3 regions of the Dorea sp. Marseille-P4042 genome follow, and region 3 is predicted to be linked to each of the others. Evidence: predicted binding sites of a transcription regulator. Region 3 holds the regulator's gene; each other region holds the start of a gene.
The links. The regulator HrcA, encoded in region 3, represses chaperone genes, less so after heat shock. The targets are predictions, from matches to a motif close to TGTTAGCACTCNNNNNNNNNGAGTGCTAACA.

Region 1 (10,544 bases), on a different contig from region 3:
GGAAGATTTTAAAAGGGAGAGCACTTCTTCCAGATACATACCGTCATTTTCCAGTTCCTGTTCCAGTGCTTCGGAAATTCCACGCATGATCAACAGATATTCTTTCTTTATCTCGTGAATATCTTTTGCAGTAGTAAGCGCAGAAGAGGCAAGGGCAGGATCGGCACCTGAGTCACGCAGTGTTTCAAAGAGCCGGTAAGAATTATTCATAGTTTCTTCTATTAATGTAGTATTTTTCTTCATCCAGACAATTTCTCCATTGAGTTTGGAGAAGAGAAGTACCAGTTTCTGATAACGTTCCTCATGTTCTTTCTCAATTAAAAAGATCCGGTATTTTTCAAAGAGCAACATGACAAGCCATGTGAGACAGGAACGCATAACAGCAGCCAGAAAGATTCCAGACTGCATGTGAAGCACAAGGGAACTGAGTTCCAGTCGTACGAGAAGCTCGATAAAGTTTGCCAAGTAGTCAATCAGAATCAGAGCTCCCAGTGTCAGGTTCCGCTTTTCATGAATAGTAGCCGACAAATAATCAAACCGTCTGATATACAGATGTAGAAGAAGTCCGTAGCAAAGATAGAAAGCTATCTCCGGCATATAGTGAGAAGGACTCGTCCAATGCCCGTGGGTGATCCAATAGACGAACATACGCATAGAAAATACACCGATTGCGGATAAAAATGTAACCGGAATCAGTGGAAAATTGGACATTAATAATCCGCAAGCGGCCAGAATAACGACTGCAATGGATATTTTAAAGTTTGCTGTGAACCAGTTAATACTGAGCTGCGAAGTTAAAGCAATTGCGAAGCTGTAAAATATAGATTTTTTCAATATATCTTTCATAATATATACCACACCCTATACCTAATATAGTACAGGAAAAAAGAAGACTGCGCAAGTATTAAAAATACCCACGCAGTTTTTCAATAGCGCTCTTTTCGATTCTGGATACATAGGAGCGGGAAATGCCAAGAAGCTTTGCAATTTCGCGCTGTGTATATTCTTCTTCGTTATACAGACCATAGCGCATTTTTAAGACCAGACGTTCCCGGGTAGATAATTTAGACTCTACGTGTTGATATAATTTCAAAATATCATCTTTTTCCTCGATTTTCCGGTGGGCCTCCTGATCGTCTGTCTCAATTACATCGAAAAGCTGGATTTCGTTGCCTTCCCGGTCCGTGCCGATTGGTTCATAAAGGGAGACTTCCCGAGAAGTTTTTTTTCTGGCACGCAGATGCATCAGAATTTCATTTTCAATACAGCGTGCAGCGTAAGTTCCGAGACGTACGTTTTTTCCCGGATTAAATGTAACGACTGCTTTGATCAGCCCGATGGTGCCAATGGAAAGCAAATCTTCAGCTTCTTCTACATTTGCCTGATATTTTTTGACAATATGAGCTACGAGCCGGAGATTATGCTCAATCAGGATATGCTTGGCATTTAAGTCGCCCTCGATATATTTTTGCAGGTAATACTGTTCTTCGGAAGCAGTCAGGGGAAGGGGAAAAGATTTCAAGAAATGCACCTCGAGACAGATTTGATATAGTTTATGATGGAAAATGAAAATTTGTGCTTTTCCCATGTGGAAAAGTGTGCTATACTGATGCTACTTCAGACAGGAAATTCTTCCGTCTGCAGGAGATCTGTTGTATCGGGCGGTATCCGCCGGAGAATCCAACGATTTTGATTGAGATTGATTGTTATTAATTGTTACCTGATTATCGAAAAAATCTATGAGTGACTGAACATGAAAATGTGAATAAAAAGTATAGTTCAGTTAGAAATGAGGTGTATGAATGGCATTTAGTTCAATTGCGTCTGCCTGTGTTCAGGGACTTCACATTGAAGTAATCCATGCAGAATCAGATGTCAGTAATGGTCTTCCGATGTTCCATATGGTGGGCTATCTTTCGTCGGAAGTGAAGGAGGCTGCTGAGCGGGTGCGGACTGCGATCCGTAACAGTGGATTTTCGCTTCCACCTAAGAAAATCGTAGTAAATCTGTCGCCGGCAACGGTGAAAAAGAAAGGAGCATCTTATGATCTTCCAATCGCATTATCTGTATTAGAAGCTGTTGGCAATATTCCGGCAAAAGTGCTGGAGAGAGTTCTTGTAGCCGGGGAACTTAGTCTGGACGGGAAAGTACGTGAAGTAGAGGGAGTTCTGCCAATCGTTCTGGAGGCAAAAATGCAGGGATTTCACACATGTATTTTGCCCGAAAAAAATGTAAGTGAAGGGCGTCTTGTTCCGGGAATTCGAATTATAGGTGCCGGGACATTGGAACAATTGTGCCGGGACTTAAATAAGAAGGAAGGGTTAGGGGGAAAAATATCAGAGACGAAAGCAATCACTGAGTTTAAACAGATATGGGAACCGGAGATGCTATATGATGTGGATTACAGTGATATCTGTGGACAGGATATGGTGAAGCGGGCGGTTGAAGTTGCAGTAGCGGGTGGTCATAATCTGTTGCTTGTAGGTCCGCCGGGAAGCGGAAAATCCATGGTGGCAAAACGAATCCCGACCATTTTACCGCCGATGCAGTTGGAAGAGAGTATGGAGGTGACAAAGATTTACAGCGTGGCAGGGATGGTAGACCGGGAACATCCGTTGATTACAAAACGTCCATTTCGAAGTGTACATCATACGGTAACGAGAGCAGCACTTATTGGTGGTGGTGTGATACCGAATCCGGGGGAAATCAGTCTTGCACATGGAGGTGTTTTATTTCTAGATGAACTGGCGGAATTCCATAAGCCAGTGCTGGAAGTTTTAAGACAACCTCTGGAGGAACATAAAATCCGGATTTCCAGAAACAGTGGATGTTATGAGTATCCGGCTGATTTTATGTTGATTGCGGCAATGAATCCGTGTCCTTGTGGAAATTATCCGGATTTGAACAAATGTAATTGTACAAAAACGCAAATTCAAAATTATCTGGGTCATGTAAGCCAGCCTTTTTTAGATCGTATGGATTTATGTGTAGAGGCTTCAAGGGTAGAATACGGGGAATTACACAAGACTGGAAAAGAGGAAACATCAGAAGAAATACGTAACCGTGTCTGCACGGCGAGAAAAATCCAGGAGCAGCGTTATGAGGGGACCGATATCCGGACAAACTCCGGAATCGGAGTACGGCAGATGGAAGAATTTTGCCAAATTGGAGAAAAAGAAGAAAAACTGATGCGATGTGCATTTTCAACGATGAATCTGACTGCCCGGACTTATCATAAAGTATTGAAAGTCGCCAGAACGATCGCTGATCTGGACGGGGAAGAACAGATTGGATGCAGCCATCTGAAAGAGGCGCTTGGATACCGTATGCTGGATAAAAAATACTGGGGGAGGTAATGTGGGTGATTTATGAATACTGGTTTGCCAGGATGAAAAATATCTCTGATAATAAGAAGAAAAAACTAAGAGAGGCATATGGCTCTGCAAAAGAGATATATTATATAGAAGAAACTCAACTCAGATTACAGGATTTCCTGACAAAAAAGGATATAGAACAGCTGAAAATGGCGAGAAAGCAGAAAGATTTAGAAGAAAAATATTATAATATGGAAGAAAAAGGAATTGATTTTGTACCGTATTTTCAAAAAACATATCCGAAACGGTTGTCGGAGCTTGACGCTGCACCGTATGCGCTTTATGTAAAAGGGAAACTGCCGGAAGAAGACCGGCCTTCGGTAGCGATTATCGGAGCAAGAAGATGTAGTAATTACGGGGAAGGGCAGGCGCTGGAATATGGGAAATGTCTGGCATCAGCCGGGGTACAGATTATCAGTGGTCTTGCACTTGGTATTGACGGGGCCGGACAACGGGGGGCACTAAATGGAGGCGGAACAACTTATGGCGTGTTAGGCTGCGGAGTGGACATTTGTTATCCGAGAGAAAATATCGGTCTTTATATGGATATTCAGAGAGAAGGAGGGATAATTTCGGAGCAAATACCAGGAGAACCACCTATGTCATATCATTTTCCACTGAGAAATCGTATCATCAGTGGATTGGCAGATGTAGTGCTTGTGATGGAAGCGAAAGAAAAAAGCGGATCTTTGATTACCACAGATATGGCACTGGAACAGGGGAGGGACGTATATGCTCTTCCAGGGCCTGTCACAAGTACTCTCAGTCAGGGGTGCCACAGGCTGATCAGACAAGGTGCGGGCATATTGATCTCGCCGGAAGAATTCCTGAAAGAACTGCAGATTGAGGTTTCCGAAAACTCTACAGAATTATTAAAAAATGAAAAAATGCTTGAAACAACAGAAAAAGTGGTGTATAGTTGTCTCGATTTGTTCCCCAGAAATGTAAGTGAGATTCAGATGAAGACCGGGCTTGATGCACGGATTCTTATGGAGACACTTATGACGCTGGAGATGGAAGGATATATAAAAGAAACGGCAAAGAATTATTATGTCAGAATGTCAGATGTAATCAGAATGTCAGATGTAAGATGAAACATTTGCATTTGAACGAAAATAGTGTACGGGAATTTGCCCGATACAGATAACATGGAGGTTAGATACAGATATGGCACGATATCTCGTGATAGTGGAGTCACCGGCAAAGGTGAAAACAATCAAAAAGTTTCTGGGAAGTAATTATGTGGTGGCTGCGTCAAATGGACATGTCAGAGATCTTCCGAAAAGTCAGCTTGGTGTAGATGTGAAGAATGACTACGAACCGAAGTATATTACGATACGTGGAAAAGGTGAGATCCTTGCAAATCTCAGAAAAGAAGTGAAAAAAGCAGATAAAGTTTATCTCGCAACTGACCCGGACCGCGAAGGAGAGGCAATTTCCTGGCATCTGAGTAAAGCATTGAAACTGGAGGATAAGAAAGTTTATCGTATTAGCTTCAATGAGATCACCAAGAATGCGGTGAAGGCATCTCTTAAGACCCCGCGGGATATCGATATGGATCTGGTGGATGCACAGCAGGCGAGACGTGTGCTGGACCGTGTGGTTGGATACCGCATCAGTCCACTCCTCTGGGCCAAAGTAAAGAGAGGTTTAAGTGCCGGTCGTGTGCAGTCTGTAGCGCTTCGCATTATAGCAGATCGTGAGGCGGAAATCGATGCATTTATTCCAGAGGAATACTGGACTCTGGATGCAGAGCTGAACGTAAAAGGTGAGAGAAAGCCTCTGATCGCGAAGTTCTACGGAACAGAGAAAGAGAAGATGACGATTGAGTCGAAAGAACACTTGAATAAGATTTTAAAGGAGCTTGATGGTGCGGACTATGAAGTGAGTGAGATCAAAAAAGGAGAGCGTACAAAAAAGGCACCGGTCCCATTTACGACAAGTACACTGCAGCAGGAAGCTTCCAAAGCTTTGAATTTTGCAACCTCCAAGACGATGCGTATTGCGCAGCAGCTTTATGAAGGAGTTGATGTCAAGGGAAGTGGAACCGTGGGTATTATCACATATCTTCGTACGGATTCTACCCGTATTTCCGAAGAGGCAGATGCGAATGTAAGAAGCTATATTGGAGAGCAGTATGGCAGCCAGTATGTGGCAGCAGAAGGCGCCGGGAAAAGTGGCAGTCAGAAGATTCAGGATGCTCATGAGGCAATTCGTCCGACGGATGTTACCCGCACTCCGGCTATGTTGAAGGATTCCTTGTCCCGTGACCAGTTCCGCTTGTATCAGCTGATCTGGAAACGTTTTGTTGCAAGCCGTATGATGCCTGCAGTTTATGAGACCACTTCTGTAAAAATCGCAGCAGGAAAATATCGTTTCAATGTTGCAACATCAAAGATTGCATTTGAAGGATTCCGTCTGATCTATACGGAGGCGGGAGAAGAAAAAGACGAGAAGGGTGTGCTTTTAAAGGGACTGGATGAGAACAGTGAACTTTCTCTGAAACAGTTTGACAGTAAGCAGCATTTTACACAGCCGCCGGCACACTACACAGAGGCGTCTCTTGTAAAGACTTTGGAGGAGCTGGGAATCGGACGCCCAAGTACTTATGCACCGACAATTACATTGATTATAAATAGAAGATACGTTGCGAAGGAAAATAAAAACCTTTATATGACAGAACTTGGAGAAGTTGTTAATAATATAATGATGCATTCATTTCCAAGTATTGTGGATGTCAGTTTTACGGCAAATATGGAAAGTCTTCTGGACGGTGTTGCGGAAGGAAAAGTCAGATGGAAGACGATTATTGAAAATTTCTATCCGGATTTGGACGCAGCCGTGAAAAAAGCGGAAGAAGAACTGGAAGAGGTAAAAATCGAGGACGAAGTAACGGATGTAATCTGTGAAGAATGTGGCAGAAACATGGTTATCAAATACGGTCCGCATGGAAAATTTCTGGCATGTCCGGGATTCCCGGAATGTCGGAATACAAAGCCGTATCTGGAAAAGATTGGTGTAAAATGTCCGATGTGCGGAAAAGATGTAGTAATTCGCAAAACGAAGAAGGGAAGACGCTATTACGGTTGTGAAAATAATCCGGAATGTGAGTTCATGTCCTGGCAAAAACCGTCTGAAAAGAAGTGTCCTCAGTGTGGAAAATATATGGTAGAAAAAGGAAATAAACTTCTTTGCAGCAATGAACAATGTGGTTACACTGAAAGTATAAAAAAAGAGAAAGAAAATTAAGGAAATTTATTGAATAAGCGTGAATTGTATGATAATATACACTCATAGATGGAGGAATTGCATATGGGCGTACAATTATTAGATAAAACTAGAAAAATCAACAAATTACTACACAACAATAATTCAAGCAAGGTTGTATTTAATGACATTTGTGATGTCTTGACTGAGATACTGGAGTCAAATGTTCTGGTAGTCAGTAAAAAAGGGAAGGTGCTTGGAAAAAGTCGGTGCCTGAATGTACAGCCGATTGGAGAACTGATTGCCTGTGAGGTTGGCGAGCATATTGATGGTATGTTGAACGAGAGATTGCTTAGTATCTTATCAACAAAGGAGAATGTAAATCTTCAGACACTGGGATTTTCTGCTGAGGCAAGCGGAGGATATCAGGCAATCATCACACCAATCAATATTGCAGGAGAGCGTCTCGGAACATTGTTCATTTACAAAGTAGATAAACCATATGAGATTGATGATATCATTCTCAGCGAGTATGGAACAACAGTTGTAGGACTGGAGATGCTCCGTTCTGTTAACGAAGAAAGTGCAGAGGAGACAAGAAAAGAACACATTGTACAGTCTGCGATCAGTACATTATCTTATTCAGAACTTGAAGCGATCATTCATATTTTTGATGAGCTGGATGGCTCAGAGGGAATTCTGGTTGCAAGTAAGATTGCAGACAGAGTTGGAATCACCCGTTCTGTAATTGTAAATGCTCTGCGCAAGTTTGAAAGTGCAGGCGTGATTGAATCTCGTTCATCAGGAATGAAAGGAACTTATATCAAAGTTGTAAATGATTATGTATTTACAGAACTGGAGCACATCAAGGAAGAAAAGAACAGAGGTTAAACTTTGAAAAATCGGAGAATGGACAACATGTATGAAGAGTGTCCGGCGCTGCTTCAGATGACGCGGACGTTTTTGGAAGATGGAGAAAAAGATGAAATCATTCATCATTGTAAAGTAATCCGGTATGATTCGGAAGAAGATAACATATACTTCATTGCAGGAAAATCAGATATCACAAGTTTTTTGCTGGATGGAGTATATAGATGTACGATCAATAGTGAAAAAAAAGAAATCTGGTGCCAGGGCGTCATACGTGAAAGATACTGTAATAAAGTCGGAAAAGTCTTAGTATTTCGTGTACAAAACGGCTTTTATGAAAAAAATATAAACAAGATAAAATAAATAAAAGAGTGTTGACAAAAGAGAAAGAGAGTGCTATTTTATACCTAGAGTTTTTAATAGCACTCTATTTTTATGAGTGCTAACAACATAAAAGAGATGTTAAAGCAAGGAGGAATAAATATGAAATTAGTACCATTAGGAGACAGAGTCGTATTGAAACAGATCGTGGCTGAGGAGACTACAAAGTCAGGAATCGTATTACCTGGACAGTCTAAAGAAAAACCACAGCAGGCAGAAGTTGTGGCAGTCGGACCAGGCGGAACTGTTGATGGAAAAGAAGTGAAGATGAACGTAACAGTAGGACAGCAGGTTATCTATTCTAAATATGCAGGAACATCTGTTGAGATTGAAGACGAAGAATATATTGTTGTGAAACAGGATGATATTTTAGCAATCATCGAATAAGGAATGTTTGTTAATTTAAAATATTTTGTGTGAAATCAGTAAAGTCTAATTTAGGAGGCAGTTTAATCATGGCAAAGGAAATTAAATACGGAGCAGAAGCAAGAGCAGCCCTGGAAGCAGGAGTAAATCAGTTAGCAGATACAGTAAGAGTGACACTTGGACCAAAAGGACGTAACGTAGTACTTGATAAATCATTTGGTGCACCACTGATTACAAATGATGGTGTTACAATCGCAAAAGAAATCGAGTTAGAAGATCCATTTGAGAATATGGGAGCTCAGATCATCAAAGAAGTTGCATCTAAAACAAATGATGTAGCAGGAGATGGTACAACAACAGCTACTGTACTTGCACAGGCTATGGTACATGAAGGAATGAAGAACCTGGCAGCAGGTGCTAACCCAATCATTCTCCGTAAAGGAATGCAGAAAGCTACAGATGCAGCCGTTGAGGCAATTAAGAATATGTCCAGCAAAGTTAACGGTAAAGACCAGATTGCTAAGGTTGCAGCTATTTCAGCAGCAAGCGAGGAAGTAGGTCAGATGGTAGCAGATGCTATGGAGAAGGTTTCTAACGATGGTGTTATTACAATCGAAGAATCTAAGACAATGAAAACAGAGCTTGACCTTGTAGAAGGAATGCAGTTCGATCGTGGATACATTTCTGCATATATGGCAACAGATATGGATAAGATGGAAGCTAATCTGGAGGATCCATATATTCTGATCACAGATAAGAAAATCAGCAACATTCAGGAAATCCTTCCAGTACTTGAGCAGATCGTTCAGTCAGGATCCAGACTCCTGATCATTGCAGAGGATGTTGAGGGTGAAGCTCTTACAACCCTGATTGTAAATAAACTGCGTGGAACATTCAATGTTGTTGCTGTAAAAGCACCTGGATATGGTGACAGAAGAAAAGAGATGCTCAAAGACATCGCTATTCTGACAGGCGGACAGGTAATTTCCGAGGAGCTTGGATTAGAGCTGAAAGATACTACTATGGATCAGCTTGGACGTGCAAAATCAGTCAAAGTACAGAAAGAGAATACGGTTATCGTAGACGGCTGTGGAGACAAAGATTCCATCCAGGCAAGAGTTGCTCAGATCAAAGCTCAGATTGAGGATACGACATCTGAATTCGATAAAGAAAAACTTCAGGAGAGACTTGCAAAACTGGCAGGCGGAGTTGCAGTAATCCGTGTCGGAGCAGCAACAGAAGTTGAGATGAAAGAAGCAAAACTTCGTATGGAAGATGCTCTGGCAGCAACAAGAGCAGCAGTAGAAGAAGGAATTATCTCCGGTGGCGGTTCTGCATATATCCATGCAGCAAAAGAAGTAGCAAAATATGCTGCAACACTGGAAGGTGATGAAAAGACAGGAGCTAATGTAGTCCTCAAAGCACTGGAGGCTCCATTATTCCACATTGCTGCAAATGCAGGACTGGAAGGCTCTGTTATTATCAATAAAGTATCTGAGTCTGAACCGGGCGTAGGATTTAACGCATTGACAGAAGAGTATGTAGATATGGTAGAGGCAGGAATCCTTGATCCGGCTAAAGTAACAAGAAGTGCACTTCAGAACGCAACAAGTGTAGCATCTACGCTTCTGACAACAGAGTCTTGTGTAGCGAACATCAAAGAAGATACTCCGGCAATGCCAGCAGGCGGCGGAGCAGGCATGGGAATGATGTAAGAATAGTGTATTAGCAATTCTAATAATCATAGATTAGTATTATGAAAACTCCCCCTTTAGGGAGTTTTCTTTTTAACACAATTTGTGGTAAAATAGAGAAAATGGTTGACAAATGCCGACTGTTTTTTGTATCATAGCTTTTAAATATTACAAAGGAAAGTGAGGATAATAATCATGGGAAAGATTATTGGAGAAGGTATTACATTTGATGACGTACTTTTAGTACCAGCTTATTCAGAAGTAATTCCGAATCAGGTTGATCTGTCAACATATCTGACAAAGAAGATCCACCTTAACATACCGATGATGAGTGCAGGTATGGATACGGTTACAGAGCATCGTATGGCAATTGCTATGGCTCGTCAGGGAGGAATCGGTATCATTCATAAGAATATGTCTATTGAGGCTCAGGCTGAAGAGGTAGACAGAGTAAAGCGTTCTGAGAATGGTGTTATTACAGATCCATTTTATCTTTCACCGGATCATACACTGGCAGATGCTAATGAATTAATGGCTAAATTCCGCATTTCAGGTGTGCCGATCACAGAGAACGGAAAGCTGGTCGGTATTATCACGAACCGCGATCTGAAATTTGAGGAAGATTTCTCAAAGAAGATCAAAGAGTCTATGA
Region 2 (10,544 bases), on a different contig from region 3:
CCATGATTAACCGTGCGAAGACGAAATTTACATAATTTGTAACTGTTCTAAGAATGACTCCGCACCAGATGACAATTCAACAAAAGAATGGGGATAAAAGATGAGAAGAGCAATCATTGTATTTACAAGAGTTCCGGTGGCGGGGCAGACCAAGACAAGGCTGATGCCATATTTTTCGCCGCAGGAATGTGCCGGGCTGCACACTTGCTTTTTGAAAGATATTGCCGGGCAATGTCAAAAAACACAGGCGGATCTTTATATCTGTTACACTCCGGATGATAAAGGAGCTGCATTAAAGAATATATTTGGGGATGACAAGATTTATTTTCCGCAGATGGGGGAATCTTTGGGAGAGAGAATGTACATGGCAATCCAGAGGGTTCTTGCCAAAGATTATGGATCCTGTGTGTTGATTGGAACGGATGTGCCGGAAATTAAGCAGGCAGATTTAGATTATGCATTTCGTCTGTTAGATGTGCATGACATTGTTCTGGGACCAACGCAGGACGGTGGATATTATCTTGTAGGTATGAAGAAGCCAGTGAGAGAGGTGTTTGAAAAACAGACTTACAGCCATGCAAGTGTTTTGGAAAATACAGCAAAAGCAGCTTTTGAGGCTGGTTATACAGTTGGTTTTGCAAGAACGCTTCATGATATAGATGAGAAAGAAGATATTAGTAAATTTCGAAACCGGATGCGTAAAACTCTGGAATTGCAGAAAAGTGAGACTGGACGTTATCTTCTGAAAAAACAGAAGATTTCTGTTATTGTTCCGATTTATAATGAAGAATCCACGATAAAATCACTGCAAAAACAGTTGATTCCTCTTCTGGACAAATGTGAAATTCTCTTTGTAGATGGCGGAAGCAAAGACCGGACATTGTCAATGATTGATCCCAGGTTCCGTGTACTTCATTCAGAAAAAGGCCGGGCAAATCAAATGAATCTGGGAGCAAAAGAAAGTTCCGGGGATATTTTGTTTTTCCTGCACAGTGACAGCGAGCTTCCGAAGCATCCGCTGGCGGAGATTCGTTATGTGATGAAAGACCATCTGGCAGGGTGTTTTGGAATTGCATTTCATTCAAAGCATTTCTTTATGTGGACGTGCCGTGTCATTTCCAATCACCGGATCAAAGACCGCAAGGTCATGTTTGGAGATCAGGGAATCTTCATAGACAGGGAGTTGTTCTTTGAGGCGGGAATGTTCCCGAACCTTCCGATCATGGAGGATTATCAGTTTTCACTGACTCTTAAGGAAATGGGCGTAAAACTTGGAATCGCAAAGCACAGGATTTATACATCTGACCGCAGATTTCCCAAGAAGACGATCCCGAAACTTAAGGTTATGTGGAAAATGAATCGGCTTCGCAAGATGTATCGGGACGGGGTACCAATTGACCGAATATCAAAGATGTACCGAGACGTAAGATAAAATATAGCAGTGGATTTCAAGAAATAAAAATATCAAGGTAGAGGGAAAAATCTATGGAGCGGATCAGAGGTCTGGAAGAATATGTGAAAAATAAAGAGTACAGAGAAGCGCTGGGATTGCCAAAAGAGAAAACGGAAAATTACGAATTGCTGGCACAGGGAGAGTATAATATTAATTATGCATTTACACACCCTGTGACAGGAAAGAAATTACTACTTCGTGTGAATTGTGGAAGCCAGATGCATCTGGAGCATCAGATTGAATATGAAGCACATGCGTTAAGGTTAATGGAAGGCTCTGGCAGGACGCCAAAAGTGCTTTATGTAGATGGCAGCAAAAAAATATTGGAGCATGGCGTTCTGGTCATGGAATACCTTCCGGGTCATGCAATGGATTATCATACAGAATTGATGCTGGCAGCCCCATGTCTGGCAGACATTCACAGTGTCCCGATTCCAGAGAGTGAAGAAATCCTTATACACCCACAGAATCCATTGAAAGCGATTCTGGAGGAGTGCGAGGAGATGTTCAAGGTTTATCTGGAATCACCATTAGGAGATGGAGAGAAAAAAACATATATCCGTGAACTTTTGGATCTTGGCTGGAAACGGAAAGCAGAAATCCAGCTTGAAAGTGGTTATCAATGCTGCATTAATACAGAACTAAATTCTACGAATCTCCTGATCAACGGGGAAGGAAAGTCCAATTACCTGATTGACTGGGAGAAGCCGCTATTTGGTAATCCCGCCCAGGATCTGGGACATTTCCTGGCACCTACGACTACATTCTGGAAGACAGATGTCATTCTTACTTCAGAAGAGATGGAGAAGTTTATTGATGCATACATCAAAGCGGTAGGAAATCGGTTTAAGACAGATATGATCCGGGAACATACTCATGCATTTATCCCAATCACATGTCTGCGCGGGATTACATGGTGTGCTATGGCATGGGTTCAATACCAGCAGCCGGATAAGTTGATTTTCAATGAATCCACATTCAAAAAGTTGAATGCATATCTGGATATGGACTTCTTAAAAAATATACGGGCTTATCTGGAGCCGTAAATATTCTTGAAAATGACACGAAAGGAGAAAGATTATGGAGAAAAAGGAAATTGCAGAGTTATTTATGAAAGGAATTGATTGCTCACAAGTTGTAGTTGGAGCATTTGCAGAGGAGCTTGGAATTACAACAGAGGAAGCTTACAAGATGTCGGCAGCATTTGGAGGCGGTATGGGTCTTGGTGAGACTTGTGGTGCTGTTGTCGGAGCAATGATCGTTCTTGGATTAAAATATGGACACTGCGAAGTGGAGCATATGGGGCAGAAGGATATTATGAATGCAAAACGTGCAGAATTTTTACAGAGATTCCAGGAAAAATATGCTGTCTGTAATTGTAAAGGGCTGTTAAAGCATGATATTTCCAAGCCGGAAGAGATGCAGAAGATTCTGGATGAAGGATTGTTATTTGATTTCTGTCCGGAAGTCGTAAAAGATAGTATCACTATACTAAAAGAGATATTCTAGCAGAGATATGAAGAGGTTTTTATGGATGAGATAATTAATGATTTTCATGATCTGGATCAGATACCTGTGTTTCAGACACAGATTGATCCAGAGATGATGAATACAGCAGACAGGTTGGAAGTGCTTCAGATGAATATTGGCCGTGTCTGTAATCTGGCGTGCAAGCATTGTCATGTGTGTGCAGGACCGAACCGGACGGAAGTGATGTCCCGGGAAGTGATGGCGGATTGTATTCAATTTGCAAGAGAACAACAAGTGCAGACCATTGATATTACAGGGGGAGCGCCGGAGATGAATCCGGATTTTGAATGGCTTGTTACAGAGGCATGTAAAGTCTGTAGTCATGTGATCGTGCGAACCAATCTGACAGTTCTGTTGAATCCGGAATATGAACATTTGATTGAATTTTATGCCAGACAGAAAGTAGAAATTATATGTTCCCTGCCTTATTATAGGGCAGATCAGATGGATCGAGTACGGGGAACCGGTACATTTGACGGGGCAATACAGGTATTACAGAAATTAAATACACTTGGTTATGGAAAGAATCCTGAGATGGTGCTGAACATGGTGTACAATCCGGCGGGAGCCTTTTTCCCACCGGATCAGACTGCTATGGAACTAGAGTATAAAGAGCATTTGGAAGCAGATTTTGGAATTGTGTTCAATGCCCTGTATACACTTTACAACAATCCAATGGGACGATTTGGAGCATTTCTCCGAAGATCCGGGAATCTTTCAGGGTATATGAAGAAGTTGTATGATGCTTTCAACCCGGCAACGGTGGAAGCTTTGATGTGTCGTTTTCAGATTTCGGTAGATTATGATGGAAAGCTGTATGACTGTGATTTTAACCTGGCAGCAGGGCTTCCAATCTTTTCGAAGGAGACTATAGCTGATTGGATAGGGAAACCTTACACAGCCCGGAAAATCCGGATGGATAAACACTGTTATGCCTGTACAGCAGGAGCCGGTTCAAGCTGAGGCGGCGCAACAGACTAAGCAGGCTGCTTAAAAAAGAAAAATTATGAATAAAAAGAGGAAAATGCAACAAAATGTTTCTTGCATTTTTCTCTTTTTTCGCGTATGATAATAATCACTCTAATTTATCTGAGAAAACTTCTGCCAGGTCGAAGAGAATCAGAATTTGTCACAATATGAAATCACACCGATAATTCCAAAAAAGTAATACAGATAGGAGGAATGCGGATGGGCGAAAGGGAAGGTTACGAGGTGCTTCGCCTGATTGAACATAATCAAAAATGTTATATCAGCTCTGATTATGTAGAAGGAAAGTCACTTATTCAGTGGTTGAAATATCACCCGAACCTTACAAAAAAACAATTATTTTTATGGATCCGTGATCTTGCAGATCAACTGGAGTGCATACATAAGTGCCGGGGAAACCCTTGTTACCAGTATGTGAATCCGTACAGCGTGATCGTCACGGAGGATATGACACTACATTTTCTTGATATGAGTGTGGAATCCAATGAAAAAATGCTGGTTCAGATGAATCGAAGAAGTGTGAGGGAGAACTTTCTTCCACCTGAAGTCAATTATTATCAGGCTGCCAGCATTGAATTAGATATATACGGACTAGGCAGGACAATTCAGTACCTGTTGTCAGTAACAGATCCGATCCCGGAACTAACCAGACGGGAGACGGTAAAGTTTCAAAAAATAATATCCAGATGCCTGGATGGGCATTCAAAACGGGCATTTAAGCAGATGTCCGAAATTCAAAAAGAAATTCCAAATGTAACAGAGAAGAAAAGAAAAGATAGACGAATATGGACGAAAAAAAGAACGGTTATGGCAATGATAAGTATTTGTGTATTCGTAGCCGCAGTAAGTGTCCGGGTTATTCAGAAAAAAGGAGATGAGAAGAACACAGAACTTAAGATGGAAAGTTCAGACGGTTTAAATATGTCAGAGGTTTCAGAGCGCGAAGCATTCGTAGAAGCGCAGAGATCCATGGGATTGTTGTATTTTCTGGAGTTGGAAGATTACGAAAAAAGTATTCAGGCATTTGAAGATGCCAGGGAAGATCAGATGTCGGAAAATCTGGCTGCATTAGTGCGGTATGTGGCTGGGATAGAGGATAAAGAGAGCAGCAATGAGAAAAAGGAATATGCAAATGAAAAGAAAATAGAGAACATATTCAGGAAAATCGAGGAGTGGATGCCGGACGATTCAAGGCTGGATTATGAGCGCTGTCTGATTCGGGGCTATGCAGTGGAGGAATCGGAAGAACATGCAAAAGCAATCTTAAGAATTGGTAAGAAAATTCTGGATGAGAAGCCAGAGGAGAGACTGGTAAAAGAATGTACTTCTTATATGGCTTCTGCGGCTGAAACGGCAAGGGACTGGGATATGGCTTTGGAAATGTATACAGATATGCTTGAGTGGGAAGAGGAGTCGAAGAAAGAAGATATTTATCAGAAGCTTGTGAAAATACAGGGAGAAAAAGGCTTAAAAGATCAGGCACTTGAAATATGCAGGAAAGGAGCGGAAGAATTAAAAGATTCAAAGCAGCTTAGAATTCTTTATATGCGTATGCAGTGTTCAGATTCAGATATTTCCAGAGAAATCTGTGCACAGACAGTAAAAGAGTATTTGAATCAAATCCCGGAAATTAAGGAAGAAACAGAATTTCAAAAATTGGCACAGGAATACGGAATAGTCATGGAAGGAGAAAATGTATGGGTAGGAAGATAAGAACCGGAGCGTTATTGATGTTAGTCCTGGCAATGATTTATACACAGCAGGCAGTTATTTATGCGCAGAATGAGGCAGAAAAAAACATGAAAAAGACAACAGAATCGGAAAATTTAGATGGAACTAATGGAGAAGACAAGGAACAAGAGAAGCCAGGAGGGGAAGAAGGGGATAAGGAACAAGAGAAGCCAGGAGGGGAAGAAGGGGATAAAGAACAAGAGAAGCCAGGAGGGGAAGATGAAGACAAAGACAAGGAACCGGAGCAGCCCGAGATTAAGAGATATGAGCTGGAAATCTCCAAGGCTGATGGAAAAAATGGATATTATCTATCAAAGCCGTCCGTTATGATCACACATAATGGCGCCTATGGAACAACTGTGTACGAATTAAAACATGGGGAAGATACTTTGCTACAGGGGAGAATAAAATACATAGTATCACAAGAAGCAGAAGAGCAGAAAACCAAGATTTCTCTTGAGGGGGAAGTATTTGAGGAAGGAAAAAATATTTTACATGTCTTTATGGAAGATGAAGAAGGCAATGTGATTCCGGAATATGATGAGACAATAGAAATACGGATAGATACACAAAGTCCGACAGTGACCTTGGAGGCGCCGGAAGGATTTTCTACCTGGTATCAGAAGGAAGCGTGGATTCGTGTGGTATCAGAAGATGGTGCATGGGGAAGCCAGGTTGATACGGTTACATGTTATGTTGGAAATAAAATTATTGGAAAATCAAAGGAGAATCAGTCAGAGTTTTTGATCACACAGACTTCAAAAAGTGGAGAAGGTGTGCCGGTAACAGTGACTGTCACAGATCAGGCAGGTAATAAAACGGAGAAAACGCAGAAGTTATTCATTGACAGTCTGGCACCGACAGTAAGCTTAACAGGGGCAGCCGATTATCTGATTACCAGTCAGCCCGTGACGATAGAATACCAGGCAACTGATGAAAATAAATTAGAAAGCTGTCGGGCAGTGATTGATTATGAAAAACCGGAAGGAGAGAAAAAAACGGAGGTCATAGATTCGGAAGAAAAGTGGAGTTTAAAGAACGGATCCGCAAGTCTTGTAAAGACATTTCAGGAAGATGGAATCTATAAAACCAGTGTACAGGCTGTGGATAAGGCAAAACAGAAGTCAGAACATTTCCTGCAATTTATGATTGATACTAAGAATCCAGTGATAAAGATGGTGGACGAACTGCAGGGGAAGTATCTGAAAAAGTTTTCATGGGATTATCCGGTGGATGTATTTATCAAGGACTTTACGACATTTGTCCATCAGATCCAGATGGACGGAAGGTTATATCCGATTGGGACAGAGATTGATACGGAGGGGCGTCATACACTACAGGTAAATGCCATAGATGCCGCAGGAAATGAAGCGGTGGCAAGAGCGGAATTCGTAATAGATCACACACCTCCGAAGATTCAGTTTTATCAGGTAGAGGAAGGGGTACAGTATGAAGGGCTCCTGAACTTTCAAGTAGATTCCAGAAAAAAAGAAGATTGGATAGAAGAAGTGTTGATTAATGGAAAAAGGCAGACATTAAAAAAAGAAGACGGGAAGTATACATTTCAGATTACAAATCCAGGCGAATATGAAGTAAGCGTGACAGCAGCGGATCTGGCAGGGAATGAAGCAGAAGAAAATATATCATTTGAAATCGTTCCAGAGAAGACGATATTGGAAAAGGCGGCAGCGCCAATTCAAAAAATATTATCTGGAAAGACAGAAAAGGAGCAGAAAAATCGGCAAGGAGAAAAAGAAAACCGTCATTTTGCCATGTTGAAATGGATTGTGATTGGAAGTATAATAACAATACTATTAATAATGACTGGTGTGGTATTGTGTAGACGCAAAAAAGACAGTGCGAAAGAGGAACAGGCAGACGAAGAATAATATATAAAGGTTCATAAAAGGGAGGATGCCGGGTAACCGCTAAGCGGCACCCGGCACGTATTATGAAAAAGTTTATTCAAAATGTATTACTGAACTTCTGTTGTTGATGATTTTATTATATGTAAGAGTTGTGGAGAAACAATGTTAAAGAGATGAAAGAATTTTAAAATAAACATGAACAAACTATGAACGTAAGGAAGTTTATTATTTCTTAATAAAATTCATAGAATTGTTAGCACTCGATGAAAAAGAGTGCTGATTTTCTATTGACTTTTAAAAAGCAAGGGATTATCATAGATTTAATCGGGGAGATTTCAAGATTTTGTATTTGCTTATTTATGAGTAAGTTCATGTAGGTTTCGATTTTATCCCTGGCATCAAAAACACAAATGATTAAATCAGCTTAAAATATCAGAAACAGGAGTGATTAGAATGGAAGTAAAAAAAGGTAGTCTTTCAATCAGCAGTGAAAACATTTTCCCAATTATTAAAAAATGGGTATATTCTGACCATGACATTTTTGTCAGAGAGATGATTTCCAATGGCTGTGATGCCATTACAAAATTGAAAAAACTGGATGTAATGGGTGAATACCAGTTACCGGATGATTATAAGGCATCAATTCATGTAGAAGTGAATCCGGAAGAGAAGACTTTGAAGTTCATTGATAATGGTCTTGGTATGACAGCAGAGGAAGTTGAAGAATATATTACTCAGATTGCATTTTCAGGAGCTACAGAGTTCCTTGAAAAATATAAAGACAAGACAACAGAAGACGATATGATCGGTCATTTCGGACTGGGATTCTATTCTGCATTCATGGTTGCAGATGAAGTTCATATTGACACATTGTCTTACAAAGACGGAGCAACACCGGTACGCTGGGTAAGTAATGGTGGAACGGAATACGAGATGACAGAAGGAGACAAGCAGACTGTAGGATCTGAGATTACATTGTATCTGAACGATGATTGTCTGGAGTTTGCGAACGAGTATCGTGTAAGAGAAGTTATCCAGAAGTATTGTTCCTTTATGCCGGTAGAGATTTTCTTATCAAAGGCAAATGCAGAGCCTGAGTATGAGACAATTGACGAGGCAGACCTGAAAGAGGACGATGAGGTTGTTGAGCACATTCATGAAGATGCCAAGACCGAAGAAAAAGAGAATGAAAATGGTGAAAAAGAAGTTGTAGAAGTATCACCTGCAAAAGATAAAGTAAAGATTAAAAAGCGTCCGGAATCCTTAAGTGATATTCATCCGCTCTGGACAAAACATCCGAATGAGTGCAGTGATGAGGACTACAAAGAGTTTTACCGCAAAGTATTTCTGGATTATAAAGAGCCGTTGTTCTGGATTCATCTGAACATGGATTATCCGTTCAACCTAAAAGGTATCCTGTACTTCCCGAGAATTAATACAGAATATGATTCTATTGAAGGAACGATCAAGCTGTATAATAACCAGGTATTTATTGCAGATAATATTAAGGAAGTCATTCCGGAATTCCTGATGGTATTAAAGGGAGTTATTGATTGCCCGGATCTTCCACTGAATGTATCACGTAGCGCTCTTCAGAATGATGGATTTGTAGGCAAGATTGCTGAGTACATTTCCAAGAAAGTTGCAGACAAGCTTGCAGGTATGTGCAAGACAAAACGTGAAGATTATGAGAAATACTGGGACAGCATCAGTCCATTTATAAAATTTGGCTGTCTGAAAGATGAGAAGTTCTGTGACAAGATGAAAGATGCAGTTCTCTTTAAGGATATCGACGGAAAATATCTGACACTGAAAGACTGCGTAGAAGCAAATGGTGGAGAGCTGAAAGAACTTGATAAAAATGCGGCACCAGACAATGCCGAGGAAAATGCAGAAGAGAAGAAGACAACTATCTATTATGTAACAGATGAGATTCAGCAGAGTCAGTATATCAATATGTTCCGTGCACAGGGACAGGATGCAGTTGTACTGAAACACAACATTGATTCTCCGTTCATTACACAGCTTGAGCAGCGCTATCAGAATGTTCAGTTCCAGAGAATTGATGCAGATGTTACAGATAATGCAAAAGAGGAAGTTGCTGAAGACGAAAAGGAAGCATTCCAGAAGACTGTAGATAGTCTGACTGCAACATTCCGCAAAGAGCTTGGTAATGACAAGCTGGATGTGAAAGTTGAGAAACTGAAAGACAGCAATGTAGCTTCTATTATGACATTATCAGAGCAGAGCCGCCGTATGCAGGAGATGATGAAGATGTATGGAATGGATTCCATGGGAATGGATATGGGTGGAGAGAATACCCTGATCCTGAACGCAAATCATCCACTGGTACAGTATGTACAGAAACATGAAGATGGAGAAAATACATCTCTGATCTGCAAGCAGTTGTATGATCTGGCTATGCTGGCACATAAGCCATTAAATCCAGAAGAGATGACAGCATTTGTTCAGAGAAGCAATGATATTATGATGCTTCTGACAAAATAGATTCAATATTGGATTCATAGTGATATAAGTATAAAAGAACCTGCCTCACAATTTTGGGGCAGGTTCTTTTATACAGTTTTATTCTGAATGCTCTATGCTACTGGAAGTATGGTATCAATTAATGAAGTGATCTCAGAATCTTCGGCACCGGCCGCTGACAGTGTTTTGAAGTTCAGAGAAACGGTAACCGTTGTCTGTGCACCATAAGTTGGTGCAGCAGCGTATTTTTCCATCAATTCTACAAGAGCACGATCTACTTCTTCCTCAGAATAGTAAGTTCCAGTTTCGAGTTCATTCATAGCACTTTGGAAGCTTGTATTCGGAGTTACGGTTACATCAATCATGTAATTGAATAATCCGTCCTGTTTCTTTGGTGTTCCAACAGAATACTGACAGTTATTACAGATTGCTTTCAGCGCGGCGCTGTAACGCTCTGTGTATGAGGCACTGAGCTCTTCCGGTGGTGC
Region 3 (10,544 bases):
TACAGATCTTGTATTTGGCGGACATAATCTGATCGCGGAAAATGGAACGATTCTGGCAGAGGCGAAGAGATTTTCGAACGGGATTATTTATACAGAATTTGATGTACAGAAAATTGCGAATGAACGCAGAAAAAATACGACATTTACAGAGACACAGGAACATGAGCTTCCGAGGATTCCGTTTGGATTAGAACAGACAGAAACTATTCTTACAAGAACATTTCCGTCCAGACCATTCGTTCCTCGTGATGATCAGGAGAGGGCAAAGCGCTGTGAGGAGATTTTAACAATTCAGGCGATGGGACTGAAAAAGCGGCTTGCACATACTCATGCAAAAAGTGCAGTAGTTGGAATATCCGGAGGTCTGGATTCCACATTGGCACTGCTTGTGACAGCCAAGGCATTTGATGCACTGGGACTTGAGCGCAGCGGTATTACGGCAGTGACCATGCCGTGTTTTGGAACGACAGACAGAACGTATCAGAATGCATGTAAAATGTCTCTGAAAGTCGGAGCAACTCTCAGAGAAGTCAGAATCGGTGATGCAGTCATGCAGCATTTTAAAGATATTGGACATGACCCACAAGACCACAGCGTAACTTATGAGAATTCACAGGCAAGGGAACGGACACAGGTGCTTATGGACATTGCTAATCAAACGGGAGGACTTGTAATCGGAACCGGAGATATGTCAGAGCTGGCACTTGGCTGGGCAACCTACAATGGAGATCATATGTCTATGTACGGAGTAAATGCTTCCGTGCCAAAGACGCTGGTCAGACATCTGGTTCATTATTATGCAGACACTTGTGAGGATCCATCATTGAAAGAAGTGCTTTATGATGTGCTTGATACGCCGGTAAGCCCGGAGCTTCTGCCGCCAAAAGACGGTGAAATCGCGCAGAAGACAGAAGATCTTGTAGGGCCATATGAACTTCATGACTTTTTCCTGTATTATTTCCTGAGAATGGGATATGAGCCAGGAAAGATTTACCGGATTGCGAAGCTTTCCTTTGCCGGGGAGTATGACGACGAGACAATTTATAAATGGCTTCGTACATTTTGCTGGAGATTCTTTTCACAGCAGTTTAAGAGGTCCTGCCTGCCGGACGGTCCGAAGGTCGGAACAGTCGCTCTATCTCCGAGAGGCGACTGGAGAATGCCAAGTGATGCGTGTGTAGCATTGTGGATACAGAATCTTGAAAAAGAGGCGGGAAAATAACGTCTATAAAGGTAATAAGAGATCAAAAAAGGAACATAGCCGAATTATAAAGATTATGGGAATGTTCCTTTTTTGTTGCCAAGCATACGACAAAAAGGTCCGGTGGACCTTTTTTAGTTTTACAAGTAAATGAAAAGTTTTATAATTGGATGTTCTTGAAAAGATCGCCAAGGCTTGTTCCGATGTCTTCGCTCTTTGGAATCTCAACCTTAACTTCTTCCTCCTCCTGGATGGCTTCCTCAAGAGCTTTCATGCTCAGGCTGATCTTGCCATCTTTGACACCGATGACTTTGACCTGAACTTCATCACCTACATTCAGGACATCTTTTGGGAATTTGATACGTTTCTGGCTGATCTGGGAAACGTGTACAAGTCCGGAAAGTCCGTCTTCCAGACGTACAAATGCACCGTAGTTCTGGAGGGATTCTACGGTTCCGGTAAGAACGCTTCCTACTTTGATGTTTGCAATCTTTTCTTCACGCTCTTTTTTCTCTTTTTCTTTGAGAAGTTCACGGGCGGAAAGTACCAGCCGGTTATTTGCCTGATCTACATCAATGACCTGAACTTCGATATCTTTTAACAGATAAGATTCCAGATCTTCGATATAGGATAAAGAAAGTCGGGAAGCAGGAATAAATCCACGGATTCCTTCTACCATTGCGATAGCACCGCCATTTACAATTCCTTCGATTTTTACAGGGAGTACAGTTCCTTTTTCGAGGTAGGACTGAACTACATTCCATGGATTGGCATCATCAAAATGATCTTCCAGATCTGCCATAGTTACATTTTCTTCGTTGAATTCTTCGCTCATAGTATATTCCTTCCTATCAGTAAAATTGTTGCTTTTAGTATAGCATAAATAAACTGCTTGTACAAAGAAAATTAACTATGTTAGAATATGTTGTAGAAAATAAGTAACAGTTCGAGTGAGATATACGAATTATTGGAAAAATGATGAGTATAGCTGAATGCAATCAGAAAAACTGATATGGACTGCTCGAATTAGCAAGAAGATAATAGGGTGATATATATGGGAAAGAAAAAAGAAAAGATTTATGTGATCGGACATAAGAATCCGGATACAGATTCTATCTGTTCCGCGATTGCCTATGCAGATCTGAGGCAGAAAGTGACCGGACAGGTTCATGAGGCAAAGCGGGCAGGACATGTGAATGATGAGACTGCTTATGTACTGGATCGTTTTGGGGTAGAGGCTCCTAAGCTTCTTACAGATGTCAGACTTCAAGTGAGAGATCTGGATATTCACGAGATGCCGGGGCTTAAGCCCAATGCGTCCATTCGTGATACATGGGAGCGTATGCGGCAGGAGCAGGCAAAGACACTGCCAATCGTGAAGGATGATGAGCTGGTAGGAGTAGTATCTACCGGAGATATTGCAAAATCTTATATGGATGTGTATGATAGTGAGATATTATCAAAAGCGAGAACTCAATATCGGAATATTATCAAGACACTGGACGGTACAATGATAACAGGTAATGAGCATGGGTATTTTATGAGAGGAAAAGTAGCAATCGGAGCCTCAAGTCCGAATCTTATGGAAGAGTTTATTGAAAAGGACGATCTGGTGATATTAGGAGATCGTGAGGAAGCGCAGGCATGTGCCGTGAATATTGATGCCAGCTGTATGGTTATCTGCAAAGATGCAGAAGTTTCTCCGAAATTGATTCAGAAGGCAAAAGAACAGAGTATAGTGATCATTCAGACTCCGTATGATACATTTACGACAGCAAGACTGATTAATCAGAGCATTCCGGTGAAGTTTTATATGACCTCTGGACCACTGACTATGTTCCGGATGAATGATTATGTTGATGATATTAAAGATATTATGGCGAAAAAGCGTTTCAGAGATTTCCCGATTCTGGATCGTCATGGCAGATTTAAAGGATTCATTTCCAGACGTCGTTTCCTCGGTGCCAGCAAGAAAAAAGTAATCCTGGTGGATCATAACGAACGGTCACAGGCAGTTGATGGAATTGAGGAAGCAGAAATCATTGAGATTATTGATCATCACAGACTTGGAGATATCGAGACAGTCAGCCCGATTACGTTCCGTAATCAGCCAGTGGGATGCACGGCGACGATTATTAACCAGATGTATGAGGAGAATGAGATCGAAGTTCCAAGAGAGATTGCCGGGCTTTTATGTGGCGCAATTATTTCGGATACATTATTGTTCCGTTCACCGACCTGTACGCCGTTAGATGAAAGGACTGCGAAAAAACTGGCAAAAATTTCAGATATTGACCTGGAGCAGATGGCGCAGGAAATGTTCAATGCAGGAAGCAACTTGAAAGGCAAGAGTGCAGAGGATATCTGTTTCCAGGATTTCAAGCAGTTTACAGTCAACGACACGATATTTGGTGTAGGACAGATCACGTCCATGAGCAAAGAAGAACTGGCAGCTATTCGCGATATGATGACGGAGCATTTGCCAAAGGTACTGGAAGCACATAACCTGAATATGATTTATTTTATGTTGACAGATATTCTGGCAGAATCCACGGAGCTTTTGTGTGTGGGAACCGGTGCGAGAGGAATTGCCCTCAGCGCATTTGATCTTCCGGATAATGCAAAGAGTCTGATATTAAAAGGAGTTGTGTCCAGAAAGAAACAGCTGATACCAGTGCTGGTCGAGACCATGCAGCGGATGTAGAAAGGATAACGTACTATGGGAAAAGAATTATGGAAACCGGGGAATATGGTGTATCCGCTCCCGGCGGTTATGGTAAGTTGTGCGGACAAAGAAGGGCATGACAATATCATTACAATTGCATGGACAGGGACAATCTGTACAAATCCGGCAATGTTATATATATCCGTGCGTCCGATGAGATATTCTTATCATTTGATTAGGGAAAGCGGAGAATTTGTAGTGAACCTGACGACAAAAGATCTGGTAAAAGCGACGGATTGGTGCGGGGTGCGTTCAGGAAGAGATGTGGACAAATGGAGTGAAATGCATCTGACTCGCGGAAATGCCCAGACACTTATCTATGCTCCGATAATTGAGGAAAGCCCAGTCAATATTGAGTGTCAGGTCGTGAAAGTCGAAGAGTTGGGTTCACACCACATGTTTCTTGCAAAAGTGACCGGCGTGCAGGTGGATGACCGGTTCATGCAGGATAATGGAAAATTTGCACTGAACAAAACAGGACTTCTGGCATATTCCCACGGGGAATATTTTGATCTTGGAAAATCACTTGGAACATTTGGCTACAGTGTGAAAAAGAAGAAAAAGGTGAAAAAGAAAAAATAATAAAGCGCAGGATTTCATATATATAAAGAGACTGGTAGTGCAAAGGTAACAGGTCTCTTTATTATGAAAGAATGGAAATTAAAAAAAGTGATACAGATTCTTACAGCGTGTCTGGCAATGATAGTTGTTTTAAATGTTTCAGGAATTTCTATGAAAACAATGCAAACAATTGATATTAATAAGAAAGAATCAAAAACGAACAGACGAGATTCAAATCTGCAAATGGAGTCAGAAACACGGGAAACAATATCCCGGATTTTGAATGAGCAGATACAGACAGAGCTGCCTCAGATTGCCATTACATTTGATGACGGACCCAGTATGTGCACACCGGCACTTCTTGACGGATTAAAAGAGAGAGGTGTGAAGGCAACATTTTTTCTAGTAGGAGAAAATGTTGAGACCTATCCGGATATTGTGAAACGAATTTATGAAGAAGGACATTTAATTGGAAATCACACGTATCATCATGTTGAGATTACGAAACTTTCTGATGAAGAAGCAATGTATGAAATTAACAAGACTGATGAGCTGATTGCGGCAATTACCGGACAGCGCGTGCAGTATATCCGTCCGCCCTTTGGGGTCTGGAAGAGAGAACTGGAGAATTATCTGGACGTATTACCTGTCATGTGGACGGTAGACCCTTTGGACTGGACTACGGAAAATGCAGATGAAGTTGTGAATAAAGTAGTGTCGCAGGCGAAGGAGAATGATATTATTTTATTACATGATTGTTATAAATCCTCGGTAGAGGCGGCGCTTCGGATCGTAGATCTTTTAAAGGCAGAAGGCTTTGAATTTGTGACAGTAGATAAACTGATTCTTGAGTAAGGAAAACCAGAAGAAATCAGGAAGAATGGAGATAGAAAAAGCATGGATTTGTTTGAATATGCAAGACAGAAAAATATGGATCAGGAGGCACCGCTGGCGTCCAGGCTTCGGCCGACAACGCTGGAGGAAGTGGTAGGACAGCAGCATATTATTGGAAAAGACAAGTTGTTGTACCGTGCAATCAAAGCAGATAAGTTAAGTTCTATTATCTTTTATGGGCCGCCGGGAACCGGTAAGACGACACTGGCGAAAGTGATTGCCCATACGACAAGTGCAGAATTCACCCAGATCAATGCAACGGTGGCGGGCAAGAAAGATATGGAAGAAGTGGTACAGAAAGCGAAAGAGACGCTGGGCATGTATCAGAAGAAGACCATTCTTTTTGTAGATGAGATTCATCGTTTTAACAAAGGACAGCAGGATTATCTGCTTCCATTTGTGGAGGACGGAACAATTATTCTGATTGGAGCTACCACGGAGAATCCTTATTTTGAGGTCAATGGAGCATTAATTTCCCGTTCCAGTATCTTTGAACTTCATCCGCTTGAAAAAGAAGATATCAAAACACTTTTGAAGCGGGCAGTCTATGATCAGGAAAAAGGTATGGGAAGCTATCATGCGGAAATTGACGAGGAAGCACTGGAGTTCCTTGCAGACATTGCAGGAGGAGATGCGAGAAATGCATTGAATGCTATTGAACTCGGGATTCTCACGACAGAGCGAAGTGCGGACGGAAAGATCCATATTACACTTGACGTGGCGTCCGAGTGCATTCAAAAACGTGTAGTGCGCTATGACAAGACAGGAGACAATCATTACGATACAATCTCTGCATTTATCAAAAGTATGAGGGGGTCAGACCCTGATGCGGCAGTATATTATCTTGCAAAAATGCTATATGCAGGGGAGGACGTGAAATTTATTGCCAGAAGGATCATGATCTGTGCATCGGAAGATGTTGGAAATGCAGATCCGATGGCGCTACAAGTGGCTGTGTCAGCAGCCCAGGCAGTAGAGCGGATCGGAATGCCGGAATCGCAGATCATTTTATCTCAGGCAGTGACATATGTGGCAACAGCACCAAAGAGTAATGCGGCAGTCAAAGCAATCAGTGCCGCTATGGAAAACGTAAGAAATTATAAAACTACGGTGCCGGCGCATTTGCAGGATGCTCATTATAAGGGTTCACAAAAACTTGGACATGGTGTGGGTTACAAGTATGCACATGATTATCCGAACCACTATGTGGAACAGCAATACATGCCTTCCGAAATCCAAAAAGCAAAGTTTTATGAGCCGAGTGACAATGGACATGAAAAAGAAATAAAAGAATGGATGGAGTTTTTAAAGAAGAATTCATAGAAAAGCTTGAATTTTTTATAGAGAAAACGTATAATCGAAGCAGAATCTGTACTGTCGTCAGAAATGTGGCGCCAGAGTGTATGTTATTATCAGGAGGAAAAATAAAATGAAGGTATACGATTCAGTAAACAAAACAGAAGTAGAAGTAGACGGAACACAGGGTCTTGTTGACATCATGGTATCCGGACGTCAGGTAGATGTTTATCTTAAAGGAGAGAAATCTGATGCAGATGGATATCTGACATGGGATGTTGAGCACTGGTCAAGCATTGACAAGCAGAGATTTATCCGCTGCTATTCTTACAAAGGAAGGGTTCTGAGCGAGTCTACAGGACACAACATCTACGATTTACAGAACGACTTCAAGCCAGAAGAGGCAGAGAAGATCGAGTTAAGCTAATATAAAAAATCAAAGTAGCTGAAAACAAAAGAATTTAAATCTGTAATAAAGAAACTGACAGATGCAATTTTTCCCAATTGCATCTGTCAGTTTCTTTCGTATAATGGAAAGATTATTTTTTTTCATATTTATTTCACAAAAAAAGTAAGAAATGTTGTTGACAAAAGTCAAATCGAGTGATACATTAATAGTCGAAAGGTGTTAGCACTCCAATATAATGAGTGCTAACAAATCCGAAAGAAGGAGGCATATGATGATTCAGGAACAGGAACTGAGCGAACGAAAATTAAAGATCCTTCAGGCAATCATTAAGAATTATCTGGAGACAGGCGAGCCGGTGGGTTCCAGAACAATTTCCAAGTACACGGATCTGAACTTAAGTTCAGCAACCATTCGTAATGAGATGGCGGATCTGGAAGAACTTGGATATATTTTACAGCCTCATACGTCTGCCGGACGTATTCCTTCGGATAAAGGCTACAGACTCTATGTAGATATGCTGATGGAGCAGAAAGAACAGGAACTAAGTGAGATGCAGGAACAGATGCTTGAGAAAGCAGATAAGATGGATCAGCTTTTGAAACAGGCAGCAAAAGTTCTGGCGAACAGTACAAACTATGCGACACTGGTTTCTTCACCGATGAACAATCGCAACCGGATTAAGTTCATACAGCTTACGATGGTTGATGAGGAACAGATGATTGCAGTGATCGTGCTTGATGGAAATGTGATCAAGAATAAGATCATACATGTAGATGAGCCAATCAACAATGAGAACTTGTTAAAACTCAACATGCTTCTGAACACAACACTTAATGGCATGTCTATAGAAGAGATTAATCTTGGACTGATCGCGAGACTGAAAGAAGGAGCCGGAATCCACAGCGAGGTTGTGGGGAATGTATTGGATGCAGTCGCAGATGTTATTCAGGTCGATGAAGACATGCAGATCTACACAAGCGGTGCAACAAATATTTTTAAATATCCGGAACTTAGTGATAAGCAGAGTGCGCAGGAAATTATCAGTGCATTCGAAGAAAAGCAGCAGCTTACAGATCTCGTTACGCAGACCTTATCCAATGAAGAGAACACAGGCATTCAGGTATATATCGGAGATGAGGCTCCGGTGAAGACTATGAAAGATTGCAGTGTTGTCACCGCCACTTATGAATTAGGGGACGGTGTAAAGGGAACGATAGGTATTATCGGACCGAAAAGAATGGATTATGAGAATGTGTTAAAGTCAATGAAGCGTCTCCAGAGTGAACTGGATCAGATGTTTCATAAAGAGGAATAGAAAGGTGGAATTGATCCTTGGAAGATAAAGAAAAGAAAAGTCAGGAAGATATGGTAAAAGAAGCCGTAGAAGAGGCAAAGAAAGAAGCAGAAGCTTCAAAAGATGAAGCAGAAGAAGCCAAGACAGAAGAAGTTTCTGAAGAACAGGAAGCAGGGACAGAGGATCAGACAGAAGAAAAAGCTTCAAAAAAATTCTTCGGCAAGAAGGATAAGAAAGACAAAAAGGACGAGAAGATTGAAGAACTGACAGACAGACTTACTCGTCAGATGGCAGAGTTTGATAACTTCCGCAAACGTACAGAAAAGGAAAAATCCCAGATGTACGAAGTAGGAGCGAAAGATATCATAGAGAAGATTCTCCCGGTGGTAGATAACTTCGAAAGAGGATTAGATGCAGTTCCGGAAGAGAAAAAAGAAGACCCGTTCATTCAGGGAATGGAAAAGGTCTACAAACAATTTATGACAGTTCTGGAGAGCGTTGAGGTTAAGCCGATAGAGGCACTTGGCAATCAGTTCGATCCGAATTTCCATAATGCAGTGATGCATGTGGAAGATGAAAACTTCGGAGAGAATGAAGTCGCAGAAGAGTTCCAGAAAGGTTATATGTATCGTGACTCAGTAGTGAGACACAGTATGGTAAAGGTAGCAAATTAAGGAGGAATAGATTATGGGCAAAATTATTGGTATTGACTTAGGAACAACAAACAGCTGTGTAGCCGTTATGGAAGGTGGACAGCCAACAGTTATCGCAAATACAGAAGGAGCAAGAACAACACCATCAGTTGTAGCATTTACAAAGACAGGTGAGCGTCTTGTTGGTGAGCCTGCAAAACGTCAGGCAGTTACAAATGCAGAGAGAACAATCTCTTCTATTAAGAGAGAGATGGGATCTGATTACAGAGTAACAATCGATGATAAGAAATATTCTCCACAGGAGATTTCAGCTATGATCCTTCAGAAATTGAAAGCAGATGCAGAAGGATACTTAGGAGAGAAAGTAACAGAGGCTGTTATCACAGTACCTGCTTACTTCAACGATGCTCAGCGTCAGGCAACAAAAGATGCTGGTAAGATTGCAGGACTTGATGTAAAACGTATCATCAATGAGCCTACAGCAGCAGCACTTGCTTATGGACTTGACAATGAGAATGAGCAGAAGATCATGGTATATGACCTTGGTGGTGGTACATTTGATGTATCTGTTATTGAGATTGGTGATGGAGTTATCGAAGTATTATCAACAGCAGGTAACAACAGACTTGGTGGAGATGATTTCGATCAGAAGATTACAGACTACATGATTGCTGAGTTCAAGAAACAGGAAGGCGTTGACTTATCTACAGATAAGATGGCACTTCAGAGATTAAAAGAAGCTGCAGAGAAAGCGAAAAAAGAGCTGTCTTCCGCAACAACAACAAACATCAACCTTCCGTTCATCACAGCAACTGCTGAAGGACCGAAGCATTTTGATATGAATCTTACAAGAGCTAAATTCGATGAACTGACACATGATCTTGTTATGAAGACATCTGAGCCGGTACAGAGAGCTCTGTCTGATGCAGGAATTACAGCATCTGAACTTGGTCAGGTACTTCTTGTTGGCGGATCAACACGTATCCCTGCTGTACAGGAAGAGGTAAAACGTCTGACAGGTAAAGAGCCAAGCAAATCTCTGAACCCAGATGAATGTGTAGCACTTGGAGCATCTGTTCAGGGTGGTAAACTTGCCGGAGATACAGGCGCTGGAGATATCCTTCTTCTTGATGTAACACCATTGTCACTGTCTATCGAGACTATGGGTGGAGTTGCTACAAGACTGATCGAGAGAAATACAACAATTCCTACAAAGAAGAGCCAGATTTTCTCAACAGCAGCAGATAACCAGACAGCTGTTGACATCAATGTTGTACAGGGTGAGAGACAGTTCGCAAAAGACAACAAGTCTCTCGGAAGATTCCAGCTTGATGGAATCGCACCAGCTCCAAGAGGAGTACCGCAGATTGAGGTTACATTCGATATCGATGCCAATGGTATCGTAAATGTATCTGCAAAAGACCTTGGAACAGGTAAAGAGCAGCACATCACAATCACAGCAGGATCTAACATGTCTGATGATGAGATTGATAAGGCTGTAAAAGAGGCTG

Region 1: a site for HrcA is predicted at 7,869-7,899, ahead of C7E02_RS06630 (co-chaperone GroES). Genes of this name have one in related genera too.
Region 2: a site for HrcA is predicted at 7,821-7,851, ahead of htpG (molecular chaperone HtpG). Genes of this name have one in related genera too.

The regions. Positions count from the first base shown of each region.
Region 1 covers NZ_OLMI01000002.1:250,260-260,803, reverse strand. Annotated here, with positions in the region: gene C7E02_RS06665 (sensor histidine kinase) at 1-846, opposite strand, end outside; gene sigK (RNA polymerase sporulation sigma factor SigK) at 905-1,522, opposite strand; gene C7E02_RS06655 (YifB family Mg chelatase-like AAA ATPase) at 1,803-3,356, shown strand; gene dprA (DNA-processing protein DprA) at 3,356-4,468, shown strand; gene topA (type I DNA topoisomerase) at 4,542-6,623, shown strand; gene codY (GTP-sensing pleiotropic transcriptional regulator CodY) at 6,687-7,472, shown strand; gene C7E02_RS06635 (hypothetical protein) at 7,476-7,814, shown strand; gene C7E02_RS06630 (co-chaperone GroES) at 7,935-8,219, shown strand; gene groL (chaperonin GroEL) at 8,288-9,913, shown strand; gene guaB (IMP dehydrogenase) at 10,088-10,544, shown strand, end outside.
Region 2 covers NZ_OLMI01000003.1:29,670-40,213, reverse strand. Annotated here, with positions in the region: gene C7E02_RS13605 ((Fe-S)-binding protein) at 1-35, shown strand, start outside; gene C7E02_RS13600 (TIGR04283 family arsenosugar biosynthesis glycosyltransferase) at 101-1,432, shown strand; gene C7E02_RS13595 (phosphotransferase family protein) at 1,486-2,499, shown strand; gene C7E02_RS13590 (C-GCAxxG-C-C family protein) at 2,534-2,962, shown strand; gene arsS (arsenosugar biosynthesis radical SAM (seleno)protein ArsS) at 2,984-3,946, shown strand; gene C7E02_RS13580 (protein kinase domain-containing protein) at 4,172-5,683, shown strand; gene C7E02_RS13575 (Ig-like domain repeat protein) at 5,668-7,590, shown strand; gene htpG (molecular chaperone HtpG) at 8,023-10,077, shown strand; gene C7E02_RS13565 (hypothetical protein) at 10,170-10,544, opposite strand, start outside.
Region 3 covers NZ_OLMI01000001.1:26,110-36,653, forward strand. Annotated here, with positions in the region: gene C7E02_RS00130 (NAD(+) synthase) at 1-1,222, shown strand, start outside; gene C7E02_RS00135 (S1 RNA-binding domain-containing protein) at 1,362-2,036, opposite strand; gene C7E02_RS00140 (putative manganese-dependent inorganic diphosphatase) at 2,256-3,905, shown strand; gene C7E02_RS00145 (flavin reductase family protein) at 3,921-4,508, shown strand; gene C7E02_RS00150 (polysaccharide deacetylase family protein) at 4,572-5,342, shown strand; gene C7E02_RS00155 (replication-associated recombination protein A) at 5,385-6,704, shown strand; gene C7E02_RS00160 (hypothetical protein) at 6,811-7,104, shown strand; gene hrcA (heat-inducible transcriptional repressor HrcA) at 7,358-8,401, shown strand; gene grpE (nucleotide exchange factor GrpE) at 8,452-9,054, shown strand; gene dnaK (molecular chaperone DnaK) at 9,068-10,544, shown strand, end outside.